Regions from separate parts of the Gordonia phthalatica genome, predicted to be linked through region 1. Evidence: riboswitches for the same ligand, from Rfam matches in the RefSeq annotation. Region 1 holds a riboswitch; each other region holds the start of a gene.
The links. Region 1 has a riboswitch for cobalamin ahead of ACH46_RS13645 (ABC transporter substrate-binding protein). Riboswitches for the same ligand answer to the same signal wherever they lie in the genome.
Positions count from the first base shown of each region.

Region 2: it holds a riboswitch for cobalamin, as region 1 does, so the genes downstream of both, metE (5-methyltetrahydropteroyltriglutamate--homocysteine S-methyltransferase) here and ACH46_RS13645 (ABC transporter substrate-binding protein) in region 1, are expected to answer to the same signal.
Region 3: it holds a riboswitch for cobalamin, as region 1 does, so the genes downstream of both, ACH46_RS17975 (cobaltochelatase subunit CobN) here and ACH46_RS13645 (ABC transporter substrate-binding protein) in region 1, are expected to answer to the same signal.

Region 1 covers NZ_CP011853.1:2,939,512-2,945,544, forward strand. Annotated here, with positions in the region: gene ACH46_RS13625 (WS/DGAT/MGAT family O-acyltransferase) at 1-852, opposite strand, end outside; gene ACH46_RS13630 (pyridoxamine 5'-phosphate oxidase family protein) at 993-1,628, shown strand; gene ACH46_RS13635 (ABC transporter ATP-binding protein) at 1,619-2,392, opposite strand; gene ACH46_RS13640 (FecCD family ABC transporter permease) at 2,389-3,408, opposite strand; gene ACH46_RS13645 (ABC transporter substrate-binding protein) at 3,414-4,451, opposite strand; cobalamin riboswitch at 4,510-4,688, opposite strand; gene ACH46_RS21485 (hypothetical protein) at 4,720-4,878, opposite strand; gene ACH46_RS13650 (maltokinase N-terminal cap-like domain-containing protein) at 4,968-5,507, shown strand; gene ACH46_RS13655 (glycine--tRNA ligase) at 5,573-6,033, opposite strand, start outside.
Region 2 covers NZ_CP011853.1:1,446,063-1,452,095, forward strand. Annotated here, with positions in the region: gene ACH46_RS06730 (FMN-binding glutamate synthase family protein) at 1-977, opposite strand, end outside; gene metE (5-methyltetrahydropteroyltriglutamate--homocysteine S-methyltransferase) at 1,095-3,401, opposite strand; cobalamin riboswitch at 3,478-3,683, opposite strand; gene ACH46_RS06740 (glycosyltransferase family protein) at 3,795-4,379, shown strand; gene ACH46_RS06745 (amino acid permease) at 4,546-5,916, shown strand; gene ACH46_RS06750 (hypothetical protein) at 5,896-6,033, opposite strand, start outside.
Region 3 covers NZ_CP011853.1:3,809,857-3,815,889, reverse strand. Annotated here, with positions in the region: gene purT (formate-dependent phosphoribosylglycinamide formyltransferase) at 1-1,521, shown strand, start outside; cobalamin riboswitch at 1,649-1,840, shown strand; gene ACH46_RS17975 (cobaltochelatase subunit CobN) at 1,863-5,462, shown strand; gene cobF (precorrin-6A synthase (deacetylating)) at 5,455-6,033, shown strand, end outside.

The DNA of each region.
Region 1 (6,033 bases):
GTCGGAGAGGTACTCGCGCAAGGCACCGCCCGCGATCGACAGGACGATGTCGTTGACGGTGGCGCCGGTGGCGCGTCGCACGGCCTTGACGTCCTCGAGATCCATGTCTGCGGTCGCGATGACGCGGTCGCCCGTGATGGTGCCGTTGAACGACGTCCGCGGCGCGGTGAGCGGCGGTGCCATCGCGGTGCCGTGGCGGGCGCGTCCGATGGTCTCGGTGATGAGTCCGAGCGACGGCCCCAGCATCTTCGGGATGGTCAGCGGCCGGGCGAGAGTGTTGAGAACACCGCGGCCGAACAGTTCCAGCGAACCGGGGTCGCGACCGTCCATCTCCAGGACGTCGAGCGCCAGCGGCGGAGCGTCGGGCTCCAGGCTGCAGAGGTACGAGATGAGGTTGGCACCGGACGCGCCGTCGACCGTCGCGTGATGCATCTTGGTGAAGACGACGAGCTTCTCGCGACCGTCGGAGTCGCGGTAGCCCTCGATGACGTTCATCTCCCACAGCGGGCGACCGCGGTCCATCGGCAGTCCGGCGAGGTGTCCGCACATCTCCATGAGTTCGGCGTGCCCGGCCGGCTGCGGCAGCGCCATGCGGTGCAGATGGTGGTCGACGCTGAAGTGGTCGTCGTGTACCCAGACGGGGTGGCCGAGGTCCAGGGGAACCCGGCGCACCTTGCGGGTGAACTGCGGGACCTTCCGCACGCGCTCGTCAAGCGTCGACCGCAGCGTGGCATACGAGTATCCACCCGGCATCGTGTCCGGATCCAACACCATCACCGCGCAGACGTGCATCAGCTGCGAGGGGGACTCCAAGTACAAAAAGCTCGCATCCAAGCCGCTCAATCTCTCCATACGAGCAGGATAGCGCATGAATTAGAACTTGTTCTAGTTTGCAGCGCGAGGTTGGCGGAGGTCACATTTCCGGCGTGATCACCGTCGTCGCGAAAGCGCCACCGAGCCTTGGGTTCTGCGCTTTCACTACCCTGGAATCCGTGGGAACCCGGTATCAGCACATCGTTTACGGAGACGCCTCTCTCCTCCGAGAATACGACTCGGGCGGCCCGCGCGGATACGGTGCGGGAATCGATTCTCCCGACGAGGGACCGCAGGAGGTGACCGAGCGGGAGATCCGAATGCTCACCACCGCCTTCGCCTTCCACATGTCGACGGTGACGCCGTCGGGCTGGCCGTACGTGCAATACCGCAGCGGCCCACGCGGATTCGTCCATCATCTCGGCGGTAACCGATTCGGCTTCGCCGATTTCCGCGGCAACCAGCAGTTCGTCTCGGTCGGCAACATGAACCACGACGACCGCGTCGCCCTCTTCGTCGCCGACTACCCGCTCCGTCGTCGAATGAAGGCGTTCGGCCGGGCGACGACCGTCGAGGCCGCCGACGACCCCGATCTCCTCGACCACTTGCGTCAGGTGGACGGCGGGCAGATCGCCGCGCAGTGCGAGCGGAGCGTGGTGATCGAGATCGAGGCCTTCGACTGGAACTGCGGGCGCAGCATCGTGCCGCAGTACACGAAGGAGGAGGTGCGCGAACGCGTGCAGCCGTACATCGATCAGATCCACACCCTGCAGGACGAGGTGGCGGCGCTGAAGAAGCAGCTGGCTCAGGGCTGACGCCGCCCCACCCGCACCCACACGCCGTCGTCCTCCACGATCCGTGCCCGCACCCCGAACACCGCGTCGACGGTCTCCGCGGTGATGGTCCGGTCGGGCGTGCCGTTCTCGATCACCCGGCCGTCGGCGAGGACGACGACCCGGTCGCAGAACATGGCGGCGAGGTTGAGGTCGTGCAGCGCGATGACCGCCGAGGCGTCGGTCCGGCGGACGTGCGCGGACACCAGTTCCAGCAGGCTCAGCTGATACTTGATGTCGAGGTGATTGGTCGGCTCGTCGAGGAGCATGACCCGCGGTTCCTGCACGAAGGCCCGCGCGATCTGCACCCGCTGTCGTTCCCCGCCGGACAACGCGTTGTACTGCGCGTCGAGCAGACTCTCGATCTCGGTGTCGCGGGAGACGGCTCCGATGATCTCCGCGTCCCGCCTGGATCCGGCGCTCCACGACCTCCGGTGCGGCGTCCGACCCAGTTCCAGCACGTCGAGAACGGTGGGGTTCTGGTCGGTGACCGCGGCCTGTTCGACGACGGCGATGCGTTGTGCGACGGCGCGCCGCGGCAGCGCACCGATGGCGACGCCGTCGAGCGACACGGTCCCCCGCGTCGGTCGTCGCAGACCGGCGAGGAGCCGCAGCAGCGACGACTTCCCCGACCCGTTCGGCCCGATCAGCCCGACGATCTCACCGGGCGCCACGTCGATGTTCACCCCCGACAGGATGGTCCGTCGCCCCAGGTCCCAGCCGACCTCGCACGCCTGCAGGTTCATCGACGCCCCTGCCTGATGAGGACCAGCACGAACATCGGCACGCCGACGATCGCGGTGATCACGCCGATCGGGAGTTCGCGCGGCGCGATCACCACGCGCCCCACGACATCCGCCCACACCAGGAACAGCGCTCCCATGATCGCCAGCGTCGGCATCATGACCCGATGCCGCACGCCGACCACCGCCCGGGCCGCGTGCGGCAGCACCAGGCCGACGAACCCGATCGCGCCGGACACGCTGACGATGACCGCCGTCATCAGCGCGGTGACCGTCAGCAGGACCAGCCGGATGCGGGTGACGTCGATGCCGAGGGCCGCGGCCGCGTCGTTCCCGAACGAGAACGCGTCGAGCGCCCCCGCGGTCAGGACGCACACCACGAGCCCGATCGCCGTCGCCGCACCGCAGACGGCCACCTCCGTCCACGACGGCGACGACAGCGAGCCGAGCAACCAGAACAGCACGCTGCGCGTCTGTTCGGCGTCGGCCGACGAGTACACGATGAACGAGGTCAGCGCCGAGAACAGTTGGGTGGCCGCGATGCCCGCGAGCACGACGCGATCGGTGGTGCCGCCCGCGAGCCGGGCCAGCACCAGCACCACGGCGAAGGCGGCGACCGCACCGAGGAAGGCGCCGCCCGCCATGCCGATGACACCGGCACCCACGCCGAGGAGGATCACCGACACCGCGCCCACCGATGCTCCCGACGAGACTCCGAGGACGAACGGGTCGGCGAGTGGATTGCGCAGCAGCGACTGCAGGACGCCACCGCACACCGCGAGTCCGGCGCCGCAAACGGCGGCCAGCACCGACTGCGGCAGGCGCAGTCGCCAGATGATCGACTCATGCAGTTTCGACAGCCCCGAATCGCCGCCGAACACCTCGGCCCGCACCGACCGCACCACGTCCGACAGTCCCAGGCTCGACGGCCCGATGGTGATCGCGAAGCCGATCGACAGCAAGAGCAGCAGCAGACCGCCGAGCCAGAGCCCGGCGACTGCGGCGGGCCGCGTCCGGATCACCGTCACTTGCTCAAACCGAGCTTCGTCAACCCGTCGGCCACGTTCTCGACCCCGTAGGCGGTGCGCAGCGACGGGTTCAGCTCCGCGCCGGCCGCGATGATGTACCGCTTGTTCTTCACCGCATCCATTTCCCGGGTGACCGGGTTGGACTCCAGGAACGCGATCTTCGTGCGCGCCGACTCACCGGACTGGATGTCCCGCGTCAGGTCGCCGATCACCAGGACCTGCGGGTTGCGGGCGGCGACCTCCTCCCAACTGATCTGCGGCCATTCGGCGTGCGTGTCGTCGAAGACGTTGGTGAGGCCGAGCTCGCGGGTGATGACGCCGGGCGCACCGCAGCAACCCGCGATGTACGGCGACTCCGAGTCCGAGAACCAGTACAGGACAGTGGTGCCCTGCGCGTGCGTCGAGGCGGCCGCTGCCCTGATGCGTTCCTTCAGTCCGGCGACGACCTCGGCGGCACGGTCCGCGGTTCCGGTCAGGGCTCCGAGCTGCGTGATCTCCTTGTAGACCAGGTCCATCGTGAACGCGGAGGTGCGGGTCCCGTCGCCGCCGGTGTCGGACTGCTTCCCCTCACAGTCAGAGGGCGCTAGGTAGGTGGGGACGCCGAGCTCGGTGAAGCGTGCGCGGGGCGCGGTGCCGCCCTTGTCGAAAGTGGACGTGAACGAGGCGGTCACCAGGTCCGGCTCTTCGGCGAGCACCGACTCGAACGACGGCCAGTCGTCGGAGATGCGCTTGACCTTCGCGTTCTCGGCCGCGAGCGACGGCAGGATCGGGTCGGTCCATGTGGCGGTGCCCGCCATCCGATCGCCGAGTCCCAGCGACAGCAGCGCTTCGGTGGTCCCCTGGTTCAGGGAGACGATGCGCCGGGGCGGCGCGTCCACGGTGACCGTCTGGCCGCAGTCGACCAGCGATACCGGGTAGCCGGCGACGGCCGGGGTGGTGGACGGGTCGTCGGCCGATCCGCAGCCGACGAGCAGGGCGATGGAACTGGAGAGAGCCGCGGCGCCGATCAGCGCACGGCGAGAGTGGTACTGCATGGTGTCCTTCGGGCCGCGAGCTGTAGAACGCGAAGCTCGTCTGCGATCCCGCGGGGTTCTGGGCCCGCGCGAGCCAGCAGGTCTTCGGACTCGAGGTCTACCGCTGTCGGACGTCTTCCCAGATGCAATCCAGTGACATGTGCCCGGAGCGTCGCTCTCACCGCTGCGCGTCAGTCCCGGATTCCCACCGGATTCCCTACCCGACGAATCGGGTGCGCTGGCGGGGCCATCATATCCGGCGGTCGCGGCCGAGGAGAATCCCGCCCGGTTACTCGCGGGTGCGTTCGCGGTACCACCAGATGCCGAGGATCGCGAACCAGATCGGCAGCACGACGGCCATCATCGTCCACTCTCCTTTGCCCACCATCATTCCGGCGGCGATGATCATCAGCACGCCGCTCAAGATCATGATGAGTTTGGGATTCACGGACGGTCCTTCCGGTGGAGCGTGTCGGGTGCGGTTCGGTGCCCATTAGATCAGCCTCGGTGGGCGGCCGCGTCGTAGACTCTCATCCCATGGCACTGCTTCATCAGGCGACGATCACCCCGACCAAACTCGAACTCGTCACCGAGTACCTCGACAGCGTCCCGTGGGGCGAGGCCGGCGAGGTCGAGATGCTCGGCGGCTACCGGTTCGACGACCCCGACGGCGAAGTGGGCGTCGAGGGACTGCTGGTGGAGCGCGCCGGTCGCCCGCTGCACATCCCGGTCACCTATCGCGCGGCCCCGCTGCCGGGCGCCGACGAGTACCTCATCGCGACGATGAAGCACTCGGTCCTCGGCGACCGCTGGGTGTACGAGGCGGCCGCCGACCCCGTCGCCGTCGACTGCTACACCCGGGCGCTGCGCGGCGAGCAGCCGCAGGCGTCCCTCGAGGTCCGGATGGCCGACGGCACCGTGGTCCCGCGCGACAACCCGATCCGACTCCGCGTGGAGGGCGACGCCGCGACGCAGGCCCTCGCCTTCAGCGACGACCTCAGCTCCCCCGTCTCCGGCAGCGCCCGCCTGATCGCGTCGTGGGACGGCGGCGAAGGGATCGTCGCCGCGCTGCGGTAGCACTCAGACGACGAACCCCCGCAACCGTTCTGACGAACCGTTGCGGGGGTTTCGAGTCGTTGCGGTCAGCAGCCGATCAGCTTGCCGCCGAGGTACTCGACAACCTTGTCGAGGGCGACGCGCTCCTGGCTCATGGTGTCGCGCTCACGGATGGTGACGGCCTGGTCGTCGAGCGTGTCGAAGTCGACGGTGACGCAGAACGGCGTGCCGATCTCGTCCTGGCGGCGGTAGCGCTTGCCGATGCCCTGGGCGTCATCGAAGTCGACGTTCCAGTGCTTGCGGAGCTCGGCGGCGAGGTCGCGGGCCTTCGGCGACAGCTTCTCGTTGCGCGAGAGCGGCAGAACCGCGGCCTTGACCGGCGCGAGGCGGCGATCGAGCTTCAGCATGGTGCGGGTGTCGGTGCCGCCCTTGGCGTTCGGCACCTGCTCCTCGGTGTAGGCGTCGCAGAGGAAGGCCATCATCGACCGGCCGAGGCCGGCTGCGGGCTCGATCACATACGGCGTGTACTTCTCACCGCTGGCCTGAT
Region 2 (6,033 bases), 1.5 Mb from region 1:
TTCCGGACGGCCTTGCAGATCCCGAGGAACTCGCTGCGGGATCCGACGCAGAGTTTGAAGCCGACGGGTTTGCCGCCGGAGAGCTCCCGCAGCTGTGCGATGAACTCGCACAGCCCGACCGGGGTGTGGAAGGCGCTGTGCGAGGGCGGTGAGACGACGGTCTTCCCGACCGGGACGCCGCGCATCCGGGCGATCTCCGCGGTCACCTTGGCCCCCGGCATCACACCGCCCAGGCCGGGTTTCGCACCCTGCGAGAGTTTGATCGAGATGCACTTGACCTGCCGATGGGCCGCCTTCTCCCGGAACTGGTCGGGATCGAACCGGCCGTCGGCGGTGCGGCAGCCGAAGTAGCCGGTGCCGATCTCCCAGATCAGGTCGCCGCCCGGCCGCAGGTGGTAGGGAGACAGGCCTCCTTCACCGGTGTCGTGCGCGAAACCGCCCTTGGCGGCGCCGCCGTTCAGTGCGAGGATCGCGTTCGCCGACAGCGAGCCGAAACTCATGGCCGACACGTTGTACATCGCCATGTCGTAGGGCTGCGTGCAGTCCGGTCCGCCGATGCGGGTGCGCGGGGTGCCCTCGGGAGCGGGCTGCGCCACGATCGAATGCTGCACGTACTCGTAGCCGACGGCGTTCACGTCGCGCTGCGTGCCGAACGGGTCGACGTCCTTGATGTCCTTGGCCCGCTCGTACAGGGTGGTGCGGGTCTCGCGGTCGTACGGGGTGCCGTCGGTGTCGCGTTCGATGAAGTACTGCTGGATCTCCGGGCGGATCGATTCCAGCAGGAACCGGAAGTGCCCGAGGATCGGATAGTTCCGGAGAATGCTGTGTCGCGCCTGGATCAGGTCGTAGACGCCGACCGCGGAGACCAGTGCGATCGGCACCGTGAGGAACAGCCACCACGGGGAGACGAGGAAGACCAGCAGCAGCGACAGCGCGGCCACCGCTCCGACACCGAGAACCGACAACCATCGCACCACTGCACTCTCCTCACCGTCGACGGGGGACTTCGTGACTCCCACAGTAGGTCGGCAACCGGTGTGAAGCAGGGGTTCCCGCTCGCACGACGGCGAGCGGGAACCACGGGAATCGCCGGGTCAGCCGACGTGCGCGACGGCCTCCTGGCGGACCAGCAGCGCAGCGGTCACCATCCGCTTGAGGGCCACCGTCACCTCCTCGGTGCGCCGCGTCTTCAGACCGCAGTCGGGGTTCACCCACAAGCGGTTCGCCGACACCGCGCCGAGCGCCTCGCGCAGGGACGCGGTGATCTCGTCGGTGCCGGGCACGCGCGGGGAGTGGATGTCGTACACGCCGGGACCCACCTGATTCGCGAACCCGGCCTCGTCGAGGTCGTGCAGGACCTCCATGTGCGAGCGCGCCGCCTCGATCGACGTGACGTCGGCGTCCAACGCGGCGATCGCCCCGATCACCTCGCCGAACTCCGAGTAGCACAGGTGAGTGTGGATCTGGGTGGCCTCGGCGACGCCGCCGGTCGCGATGCGGAACGACGTGACCGCCCAGTCGAGGTAGGCCTCGCGGTCGGCGGCCCGCAGCGGCAGGAGCTCGCGGAGAGCGGGTTCGTCGACCTGGATGATCGGCACGCCCGCACGCTCCAGATCGACGGTCTCGTCGCGGATGGCCAGAGCCACCTGCTGCGCGGTCTGCGCCTGCGGCTGGTCGTCGCGGACGAACGACCACGCGAGGATCGTGACCGGCCCGGTCAGCATGCCCTTGACCGGGCGGTTGGTCAGCGACTGCGCGTAGGTGATCCATCCGACCGTCATCGGCGTGGGGCGCGCGACGTCGCCGAACAGGATCGGCGGCCGCACACAGCGCGACCCGTACGACTGCACCCAGCCGTTGGCCGTCGCGAAGAAACCGTCGAGCTGTTCGGCGAAGTACTGCACCATGTCGTTGCGTTCCGGCTCGCCGTGGACGAGGACGTCGAGGCCCACCTTCTCCTGCAGCGCGATCACATCGGCGATCTCCCGCTGCATCCGATCGCGGTACTCGGTGGTGCCGATGGAACCGGCGCGCAGTGCGGAGCGCGCCTTACGGATCTCCACGGTCTGCGGGTACGAGCCGATGGTGGTCGTCGGCAACAACGGCAGATTCAGGGCGGCGTCCTGCTTCGCTCGGCGGATCGACGCCGTGGTGCGCGTCCAGTCGGCGGGCTCCAACGCGTCCAATCGTTCGCGGACCGCCGCGACGTTCAGTCGGGGGTCGGTGGCGCGGGTCGCGAGTGCGGCTCGCGAGGCCTCGAACTGCGGCGCCTGATCCGCTGCACCGTGCACCAGGGCGCGCGACAGGGCCGCGACCTCGGCGAACTTCTCGTCGGCGAACGCCAGCCAGCCGGCCAGCGTGGAGTCGAGCTGTGACTCGCCGCGCAGGGTGTACGGCACATGCAGTGTGGAGCACGACGTCGACACGGCCAGCGTGCCGACGTGCTCGCGCAGTGACTGCAGTGTCGCGAGCGCCCGGTCGAGGTCGGTGCGCCACACGTTGCGGCCGTCCACCACCCCGGCGACGACCAGCTTCTCGCCCAGCCCGGCGGCGAGCACCGAGTCGACACCGCCCGCGACCAGGTCCACACCGACCGCGTCGACCTCGGTGCGGGCGAGTGCGGCGAGACGGTCGCCCGCGTCGCCGAAGTAGGTCTGCACCAGCAGGCGGGGCCGCGAGGGCACCGCGCCGAGCCGACCGTAGACGCGCTCGGCGAGCTCGGTGAGCCCCTCGGCCTGATCAGTCACCAGCGTCGGCTCGTCGATCTGCACCCACTCCGCGCCGGCGTCGGCCAGCTGTGCGAGCAGATCCTCGTAGAGGGGGAGCAGGTCGTCGATGCGCGTCAACGGGGCATCCGCGCCGTGGACGGCCTTCGACAGGGCGAGGAAGGTGATCGGTCCGATCACCACGGCGCGTGCCGGGACCCCGATCGACCGTGCTCGAGTCACGTCGGCGAGCACCGTGCTCGCGTCGAGAGCGAACGAGGTCGTGGGTCCGATCTCGGGGACCAGGTAGTGGTAGTTGGTGTCGAACCACTTGGTCATCTCCAGCGGTGCCACCAGGTCGTTGCCGCGGGCGGCCGCGAAGTACCGGTCCAGCGGGTCGCTGATCGTCGCGACCCGCTCCGGCAGGGCGCCGAGCATCGCGGCAGTGTCGAGCATCTGATCGTAATACGAGAACGTGGTGACCGGAACCGAGTCGAAACCGGCCTGTACCAGCTGGTTCCAACTGTCCCGCTTGATACCGTCGGCCACCGTCTCCAGGGCGGCGGCGTCGATGCGTCCGGCCCAGTACGCCTCGACGGCGCGCTTGAGTTCACGGTTGGCGCCGATCCGGGCGACGCCGGGGACGGTCGCGTGGAAGGCTGCGGTGGTGGTGGTGTGGGTCTCGTCGTCAGACATGACTGTTCTTCTCTCCTGCATGAGTGTTCGTCGCGGCCGTCACCCGGTTCCACGAGGTGGGCGACCATCGGATGCGGCGCATCCGATGCAGCAGGCAGGTCTTCGGGCTCGTCGGCGTGCGAGCCAGGAATGGAGCCCGCTTCTACTGGCCGTCGCTTCCCGGCGGCCGCCGTGCGGCGGGCTCGTCCAGTGCGTGTGACGGCGGTCGTTCCGACATACCGCTGCGGGTCAGCTCCGGAGTCTCACCGGATTCCCTCTTCGCGGGCAGCCACCGTCGTTCAGCGGTGTCTGCGCGTCGACGCCCGGAGACGAGAAGCAGGGGCTCCATAGTGATCTCGGCCGGGCGAACCAGTTGCAGTTCCGATGGTAGGGGAACGAGTAGAATCGGGCATCATGGCGATCGGCAATGATTTTAATTCTGTGAAATCAGCGGCGCCCATCGCAGGAATCGTTCTCGTCGCCCGAGGTGACGAACGTGTTCCCGCAGGTGAGAACGATATTCCGGCGGCCGCACTGTTGATGTCCCGCGTGTCAAGTCTCGGGGCGGGCGGATGCGAAGAGGTGTACGTCGCGCTCGGCTCGAGAGTGGTGCGGGCCCCGCAGACGTCGTCGACGACGCTGTACCTGCCCGAGTGGTTCGACAGCCTCGACTCCTGCACCAGCGCTGCACTGGACTTCGTCGACGAGCACCCGAGGCTGTCGGGAGCGGTGCTGCAGACCCTCGACAGTCCGGACGCGGGAGAGGTCGCTGTCGCACGCGTCATCGAGGCGGCGGGCGACGATCCAGCGGTCATCTGCCGCGCGGCGTTCGGCGGCCGCCCGGGACAGCCGGTGTACCTTGGCGCCGACCGCATTCGTCATGCGATCGAGCGGATGGGGGCCGGGCTCACTGCGATCCACTATCTGATCGAGAACCGCGACGACGTCCGCATCGTCGACTGCACCGACCTCGGGAACCCGGTGGAGTCCAACCTCTGATCGCCCTCGTGCGGCGGCGCAGATCACAGTTCCCCGCTCGATAGAATCGAGTGTTTTCAGCGGGCACATCGGTCACCGCCGGTCGCGCCGCTGTCATCCAGCCGGTCCCGACGCTCACCGTTGCGCGGGAGACCGGCGCAGACCAGGGGAGATCCTCGTGACCGGCATGAATCGGGAACTGAAACGCGGCCTCAGTGCCCGGCACATCCGCTTCATCGCTCTCGGGTCGGCCATCGGCACCGGACTGTTCTACGGGTCGGCCGAAGCCATCCAGAAGGCGGGACCCTCGGTCCTCATCGCCTACCTGATCGGCGGCGCGATCATCTACCTGGTGCTCCGTGCCCTCGGTGAACTGTCGGTGCGACGACCCGTCGCAGGCTCGTTCGGCGACTTCGCCACCGAGAACATCGGCCCCCTCGCAGGCTTCCTGACCGGGTGGACGTTCATCTTCGAGATGATCGTCGTCTGCCTCGCGGACGTGACCGCATTCGGCGTCTACATGGGATTCTGGTTCCCGGATGTGCCGCGATGGGTGTGGGTGCTGGCGGTCGTCTTCTTCATCGGCGCGGTGAACCTGTTCAGCGTCAAGGTCTTCGGCGAGATGGAGTTCTGGTTCACGCTGGTCAAGGTCACGGCCATCATCGCCATGATCGCCGGTGGCACCGCCATCCTGATCTGGGGTTTCGGCGCCCACGACGCCGACAGCGGGATCACGAACCTGTGGGCGACCGACGGCGGCTTCATGCCGAACGGCATCGGGGGCCTCCTCGCCAGCTTCGCCGTCGTGATGTTCGCCTTCGGCGGCAGCGAGATCATCGGCATCACCGCGGGCGAGGCCGAGGACCCGAGCACCACCATCCCGCAGGCAGTCAACACCGTCCCCGTCCGAATCCTGCTGTTCTACGTGTGCTCGCTGTTCGTGATCATGGCGATCATCCCCTGGAACCAGATCAGCGGGGACAGCAGTCCCTTCGTGCAGATCTTCGAGAGCCTCGGCGTGGGACCCGCCGCCACGGTGCTGAACATCGTCGTCATCACCGCGGCGCTCTCGGCGATCAACAGCGATGTCTTCGGCGCCGGCCGCATGATGTACGGACTGGCACTGCAGGGTCAGGCTCCGGCGGTCCTGCGCCGGGTGTCGCGCAACGGGGTCCCGTGGTTCACCGTCGCGATCATGGTGGTCGCGCTGCTGATCGCGGTGGTCCTGAACGCGGTCATCCCCGAATCGGTGTTCCTGATCATCGCGTCGATCGCGACCTTCGCCACCATCTTCGTGTGGGGGATGATCCTGCTGTCGCAGTACCGGTCGCGCCGCGCGATGAGTGCGCAGGAACAGCGTGAGCTGACCTTCGGCGTGCCGTTCTGGCCCTACGGCCAGCAGCTCGCGATGGCCTTCCTCGCCTTCGTCGCACTGCTGGTGGCGTGGGACCCCGACACCCGCGTCGCCTTCGCCGTGGGTGCGGGCTGGCTGCTCCTGCTGGTCGTCGCCTACTACTGGTTCGTGGTGCGCGGCACCTCAGCGGCCCGGCAGCGCTGACCGCAGGGGAGCGGGCTCCACGCCCAGCAGGGCCGCCGCGCAGCGCGTCGCCGGGTCGACGGCCGCAGACAGCGCCTCGTCGAAGCCCTCGCGTGCGAGACCCGTCGTGTCACCGTC
Region 3 (6,033 bases), 870 kb from region 1:
GCGGTGAAGGTGTTGCTGCTCGGATCCGGTGAGCTCGGCAAGGAGGTCACGATCGCGCTGCAGCGCCTCGGGGTGGAGGTGGTCGCCGTCGACCGGTACGCGGACGCGCCCGCTCACCAGGTGGCGCACCACGCCGAGGTCATCGACATGACCGACGCGAAGCAGGTGCGCGCCGTCATCGAGAAGCACCGCCCGGACTACGTGCTGCCGGAGATCGAGGCCATCGCCACCGAGGCCCTCGAAGCCGTCGAGGCAGAGGGCATCGCGGAGGTGATCCCGAGCGCCAAGGCCGTCTCGGCGACCCTCAATCGCGAACGGCTCCGTCGCCTCGTCGACGAGGAGCTCGGCATCCCGACCTCGCCGTACCTGTTCGCAGGATCGCTGGAGGAGATGCGGACCGCGGTCGGCAGCATCGGGTTCCCGTGCGTGGTGAAGCCGGTGATGTCGTCGTCGGGCAAGGGGCAGTCCGTCGTGAAGGGACCGGACGACGTCGACGCCGCGTGGGAGTACGCACGGACCGGCGCCCGCGTCGACAACGAGCGGGTGATCGTCGAAGGGTTCGTCGAGTTCGACTACGAGATCACTCTGCTGACCGTCCGCGCGATCGATCCCGCGACCGGGGCGCTCACCACCTATTTCTGCGAGCCGATCGGTCACCGCCAGGTGGACGGCGACTATGTGGAGAGCTGGCAGCCGCAGCCGATGAGCCTGCCCGCCTACGACATCTCCCGCTCCATCGCCGCCCGCGTCGTGAACGCGATGGGGCGCGGCGAGTTCGGTGGTCGGGGCGTCTTCGGTGTCGAACTGTTCGTGAAGGGCGACGAGGTCTACTTCTCCGAGGTCAGCCCCCGCCCGCACGACACCGGCCTGGTGACCCTCGCATCGCAGCGGCTGTCGGAGTTCGAACTCCACGCCCGCGCCGTTCTGGGTCTGCCGGTGTCGACTGCGACGCGCGGTCCCGGCGCGTCGGCCGTGATCTACGGGCAGCACGAGGACAAGGGGATCGCATTCGCCGGCGTCGCGGACGCCCTCGCCGATCCCGATGTGGACCTGCGCCTGTTCGGGAAGCCCGAGAGCTTCGCACGACGACGTGTCGGCGTCGCCGTGGCGACCGCCCCGACCGTGGAGGGGGCGCGCCGCAAGGCCGGGCACGCCGCCGGCCTGGTGAAGCCGCTCCCGTCGAACCACGAGGACCGCGTGGAGCCGACCGAGATCAAGCCGGTCCCGACGCCCGCGCCCAAGCCAGCCGATGCCGGACCGGCGTCCGAGGGGCCCGCCGACGAGGCCAAGACCGAGATGATCGAGGCGAGCCCGCAGATCGCGCGACGTCCCGAGCAGCCGATCCGCCGCGACGCGCCCCCGATGCCGCGCCCGCCGATGCCGCCCGGCCCGCCCATGCGCCCCGCTCCCGCCGGTCAGCCCGGACCGCGCGGTCCCGTCGGCCCCGGCGGCCAGCGTCCCGCAGGTCCGCCGCCGCCCCGTCCGGGCTTCCCGCCCCAGGGTCCGCCTCCGCGCGGGTGACGACATTGTCGGCTGACGATCAACGGTGTTCGATGTGACCACCGCGCGGTCACATCGAACACTGTTGATGGTGGAGGTACGAGCGCATCGAGGTAGCCGCGGGCTGGGGCCGACGAACGCCATTCGGTACCGTTGACGCAGTCGTGGTGTTCGGGAAGCCGGTTCGATGCCGGCGCGGCCCTCGCCACTGTAACCGCCGAGGAAGGCGGTCCTCGCGTGCACTTTCACGGTGCACGGGCCACTGGACGCGAGTCTGGGAAGGTCGACCGCCCGCCGATGACGCGGAAGCCAGGAGACCGGCCACGGCGTAATGGTTCCACGAGGGTTTTGGAGAACTCACCATGCGCGTTGCCCTGTTGTCGACGTCGGACACCGACCTGATCTCTGCCCGAGCCAGCGGTGCCGACTTCCGCTGGCTCAACCCGTCTCGCGCCACCGTCGCCCAGCTCGGCGAGGCCGCTGCCGAGGCGGACCTGACGGTGGTTCGGCTGCTCGGCTCCGTCCAGGAGTACGCCGACGAGCTCGACGCGATCCGGGAGCATGGCAAGCCGGTCGTCGTGCTCGGCGGGGAGCAGACGCCCAACGCCGAGCTGATGGCGGCGTCGACCGTCCCGACCGGCGTCGCCGCCGACGCCCACCGGTACCTCACCGAAGGCGGCCCCGCCAACCTGCGACAGCTCCACGCGTTCCTCTGCGACACCGTCCTGTTGACCGGTGAGGGCTTCGAGCCGCCGGAGACCATCCCGACCTGGGGACACCTCGCACGACCGTCCGCGGGCGACGGCCCGCGCGTCGGCGTCCTCTACTACCGCGCCCACCACGCCAGCGGGAACACCGACTTCGTTCACGGCCTCTGCGACGCGATCGACGCGCGCGACGCCGTCGCCGTCCCGATCTTCGCGGGCTCGCTGCGCACCGCGTCGGACGACCTCTACGCCGAACTCGGCACCCTCGATGCGGTGGTGGTGACGGTCCTCGCCGCCGGCGGCAGCACGCCCGCGGCGGCGAGCGCGGGCCAGGACGACGAGGCCTGGGACGTCGCGCGGATGGCCGACCTCGACATCCCCGTCCTGCAGGGACTGTGCCTGACCAGCAGTCGCGCCGACTGGGCGGCGTCCGACGACGGCGTCACCCCGATGGACTACGCCAGCCAGGTGGCGATCCCCGAGTTCGACGGCCGCATCATCACGGTCCCGTTCTCGTTCAAGGAGATCGACGAGGACGGCCTGCCGCACTACGTCGCCGACTCCGAACGCGCCGCGCGGGTGGCGGGCATCGCGGTGAACCACGCCCGGCTGCGTCGCACCGCCAACGCCGACAAGCGGATCGCCGTCATGCTCAGCGCCTACCCGACCAAGCATGCCCGGATCGGCAACGCCGTCGGCCTCGACACCCCGGTCAGCGCGATCCGCGTGCTCCGCGCGATGCGAGCGCTCGGCTACGACCTCGGCGACGGCAACGACGTCACGGCCATCCTCGATCAGGCCGACGCCTCGGGCGACGACACCGCGGCAGGCGACGCCCTGATCCACGCGCTCATCGCCGCCGGCGGGCAGGACGAGGAGTGGCTGACCACCGCGCAACTCACCGACGCGCACGTGCGCGTGAGCAAGGCCGACTACGACGAGTGGACTGCCGACCTCCCACAGGACCTGCGCGACGGCATGACGCAGGCGTGGGGGCCGTCGCCCGGCGAGCTGTTCGTCAACGACGCCGGCGAGATCGTCCTCGCCACCCTGCAGGCCGGGAACGTCGTGATCATGATCCAGCCGCCGCGCGGCTTCGGCGAGAACCCCGTCGCGATCTACCACGAGCCCGACCTCGCGCCCAGCCACCACTACCTCGCCGCCTATCGCTGGGTGGCGCACGGATTCGGCGCGCACGCCGTCGTCCACCTCGGCAAACACGGTTCGATGGAGTGGCTGCCGGGCAAGAACGCAGCCCTCTCCTCGGGATGCGGAACCGACGCCGCGATCGCCGACCTGCCGCTGATCTACCCGTTCCTCGTCAACGATCCCGGCGAGGGCGCACAGGCCAAGCGTCGCGCGCACGCGACGATCGTCGACCACCTGGTGCCGCCGATGGCGCGCGCGGAGTCATACGGCGACATCGCCCGGCTCGAGGGGCTGCTGGAGGAGTACGACCGCATCAACGCGATGGACCCCGGCAAGCTCGCCGCGATCCGCGGCGAGATCTGGCAGCTGATGCACGCCGCCGAGATGCACCGCGACCTCGGCCTCGATGAGCGACCCGACGACGAGGCCTTCGACGACTTCCTGCTGCACGTCGACGGCTGGCTGTGCGAGATCAAGGACGCCCAGATCCGCGACGGCCTGCACATTCTCGGGCAGGCGCCCGACGGCGAGGCGCGGGTGAACCTGGTCCTCGCGATCCTGCGCGCCGCACAGATGTGGGGCGGGCAGAAGGGGGCGGTGCCGGGACTGCGGACCGCGCTCCACGGCGGCGACATCGCCGACCTCCCGCTCCCGCAGATCGACCAGCTCGAAGCGCAGGCCCGCGACCTGATCGAAGCGATGGAGAAGCGCGGCTGGGATCCCGCCGACGCTGCCCGCCTGCACGACGACCCGGCCGTCGCGGCGGTCCTCGAGTTCGCCGCCACCCAGGTGGTGCCCCGACTGAACAGCACCGTCGACGAGCTCGACGCCCTGCTGCACGCGCTCGACGGCGGCTTCGTCCCCGCGGGTCCTTCGGGGTCGCCGCTGCGCGGCCTGGTCAACGTGCTCCCGACCGGCCGGAACTTCTACACCGTCGACCCGCGCGCGGTCCCGTCGCGCCTGGCGTGGGAGACCGGGCAGGCGATGGCCGAGTCGCTGATCTCGCGCTACCTGGACGACGAGGGTGCCTACCCCGATTCGGTGGGGCTCTCGGTGTGGGGCACGTCAGCCATGCGGACCGCTGGCGACGACATCGCCGAAGTCCTCGCCCTGCTCGGCGTCCGACCGGAGTGGGACGAGGCGTCGCGACGCGTCCGTGAACTGACCGTCGTGCCGCTGACGGAACTCGGCCGCCCCCGGATCGACGTCACAGTCCGCATCTCCGGCTTCTTCCGCGACGCCTTCCCGCACGTGGTCGCGATGCTCGACGATGCCGTCCGGATGGTCGCCGACCTCGACGAACCCGTCGAGCAGAACTTCGTCCGCAAGCACGCCCTCGCCGACCTCGCCGAGCACGGCGACCGCCGTCGAGCCACCACCCGCATCTTCGGCTCGAAACCGGGCTCGTACGGCGCCGGGATCCTGCAGGCCGTCGAAGCCGGCTCGTGGCGCGACGACAACGACCTCGCCGAGGTCTACACCGCGTGGGGCGGCTTCGCCTACGGTCGCGACCTGGACGGGGTTCCCGCTACCGACGACATGCGCGCCAACTACCGCCGGATCCGGGTGGCCGCCAAGAACATCGACACCCGCGAGCACGACATCGCCGACAGCGACGACTACTTCCAATATCACGGCGGCATGATCGCCACCGTCCGCGCGCTGACCGGCGACAACCCGAAGGCCTACGTCGGCGACTCCACATCGCCCGACGCCGTCCGCACCCGCACCCTGCAGGAGGAGACCAACCGGGTCTTCCGCGCCCGCGTGGTGAACCCCCGCTGGATCGCCGCCATGCAGCGGCACGGCTACAAGGGTGCCTTCGAGCTCGCCGCGACCGTCGACTACCTCTTCGGCTTCGACGCGACCGCGGGCGTCGTCCACGACTGGATGTACGAGTCCCTCGCCAAGGAGTACGTCCTCGACGAGACCAACCAGGCGTTTCTGAAGAAGTCGAACCCGTGGGCGTTGCGGGGGATCGTCGAACGGCTCCACGAGGCGGCGTCCCGTGAACTCTGGGAGTCGCCCGATCCGGAGGTGCTCGCGCAGATGCAGCAGGTGTACCTCGACGTCGAAGGCGATCTGGAGGACGGCGCGGATGCCTGAGCGGCGGATCAGGATCATCGGTGTCGGACCGGGCGATCCGGAGCAGGTGACCTTCGAGGCGGTCGCGGCGATGCGGTCGGTCGATTGGTTTCTCGTCGTCGACAAGACCGGGGTCAGCACCGACCGGCCCGATCCGCTCGTCGTGGCGCGCGAGCGACTGCTGGCCCGCCACCTCGACGGACCGGCGACGATCGTGCGGGTGACCGATGCTCCGCGGGAGCGTCGTGCGGAGTTCACCGGCACCGACGATCAGTACCGCGCGGCCGTCACCGCGTGGCACGAGGCGCGGGTGGATCGTTACCTCGCAGCGCTGTCCGAGAACGACGGCGACGTCGGCCTGCTGGTGTGGGGCGACCCCGCGTTCTACGACTCGACCATCCGCATCGTCGACCGGATCACGGAGCGGATCGCGGTGGACGTCGACGTGATCCCGGGCATCTCCTCGATCCAACTCCTCGCCGCGCGGCACGCGATCGTGCTGCACGGCGTCGGCCGACCGCTGCACGTCACCACCGGGCGGGCCCTTCGTGACGCCGTCGACGCCGGGCACGACAACATCGTCGCGATGCTG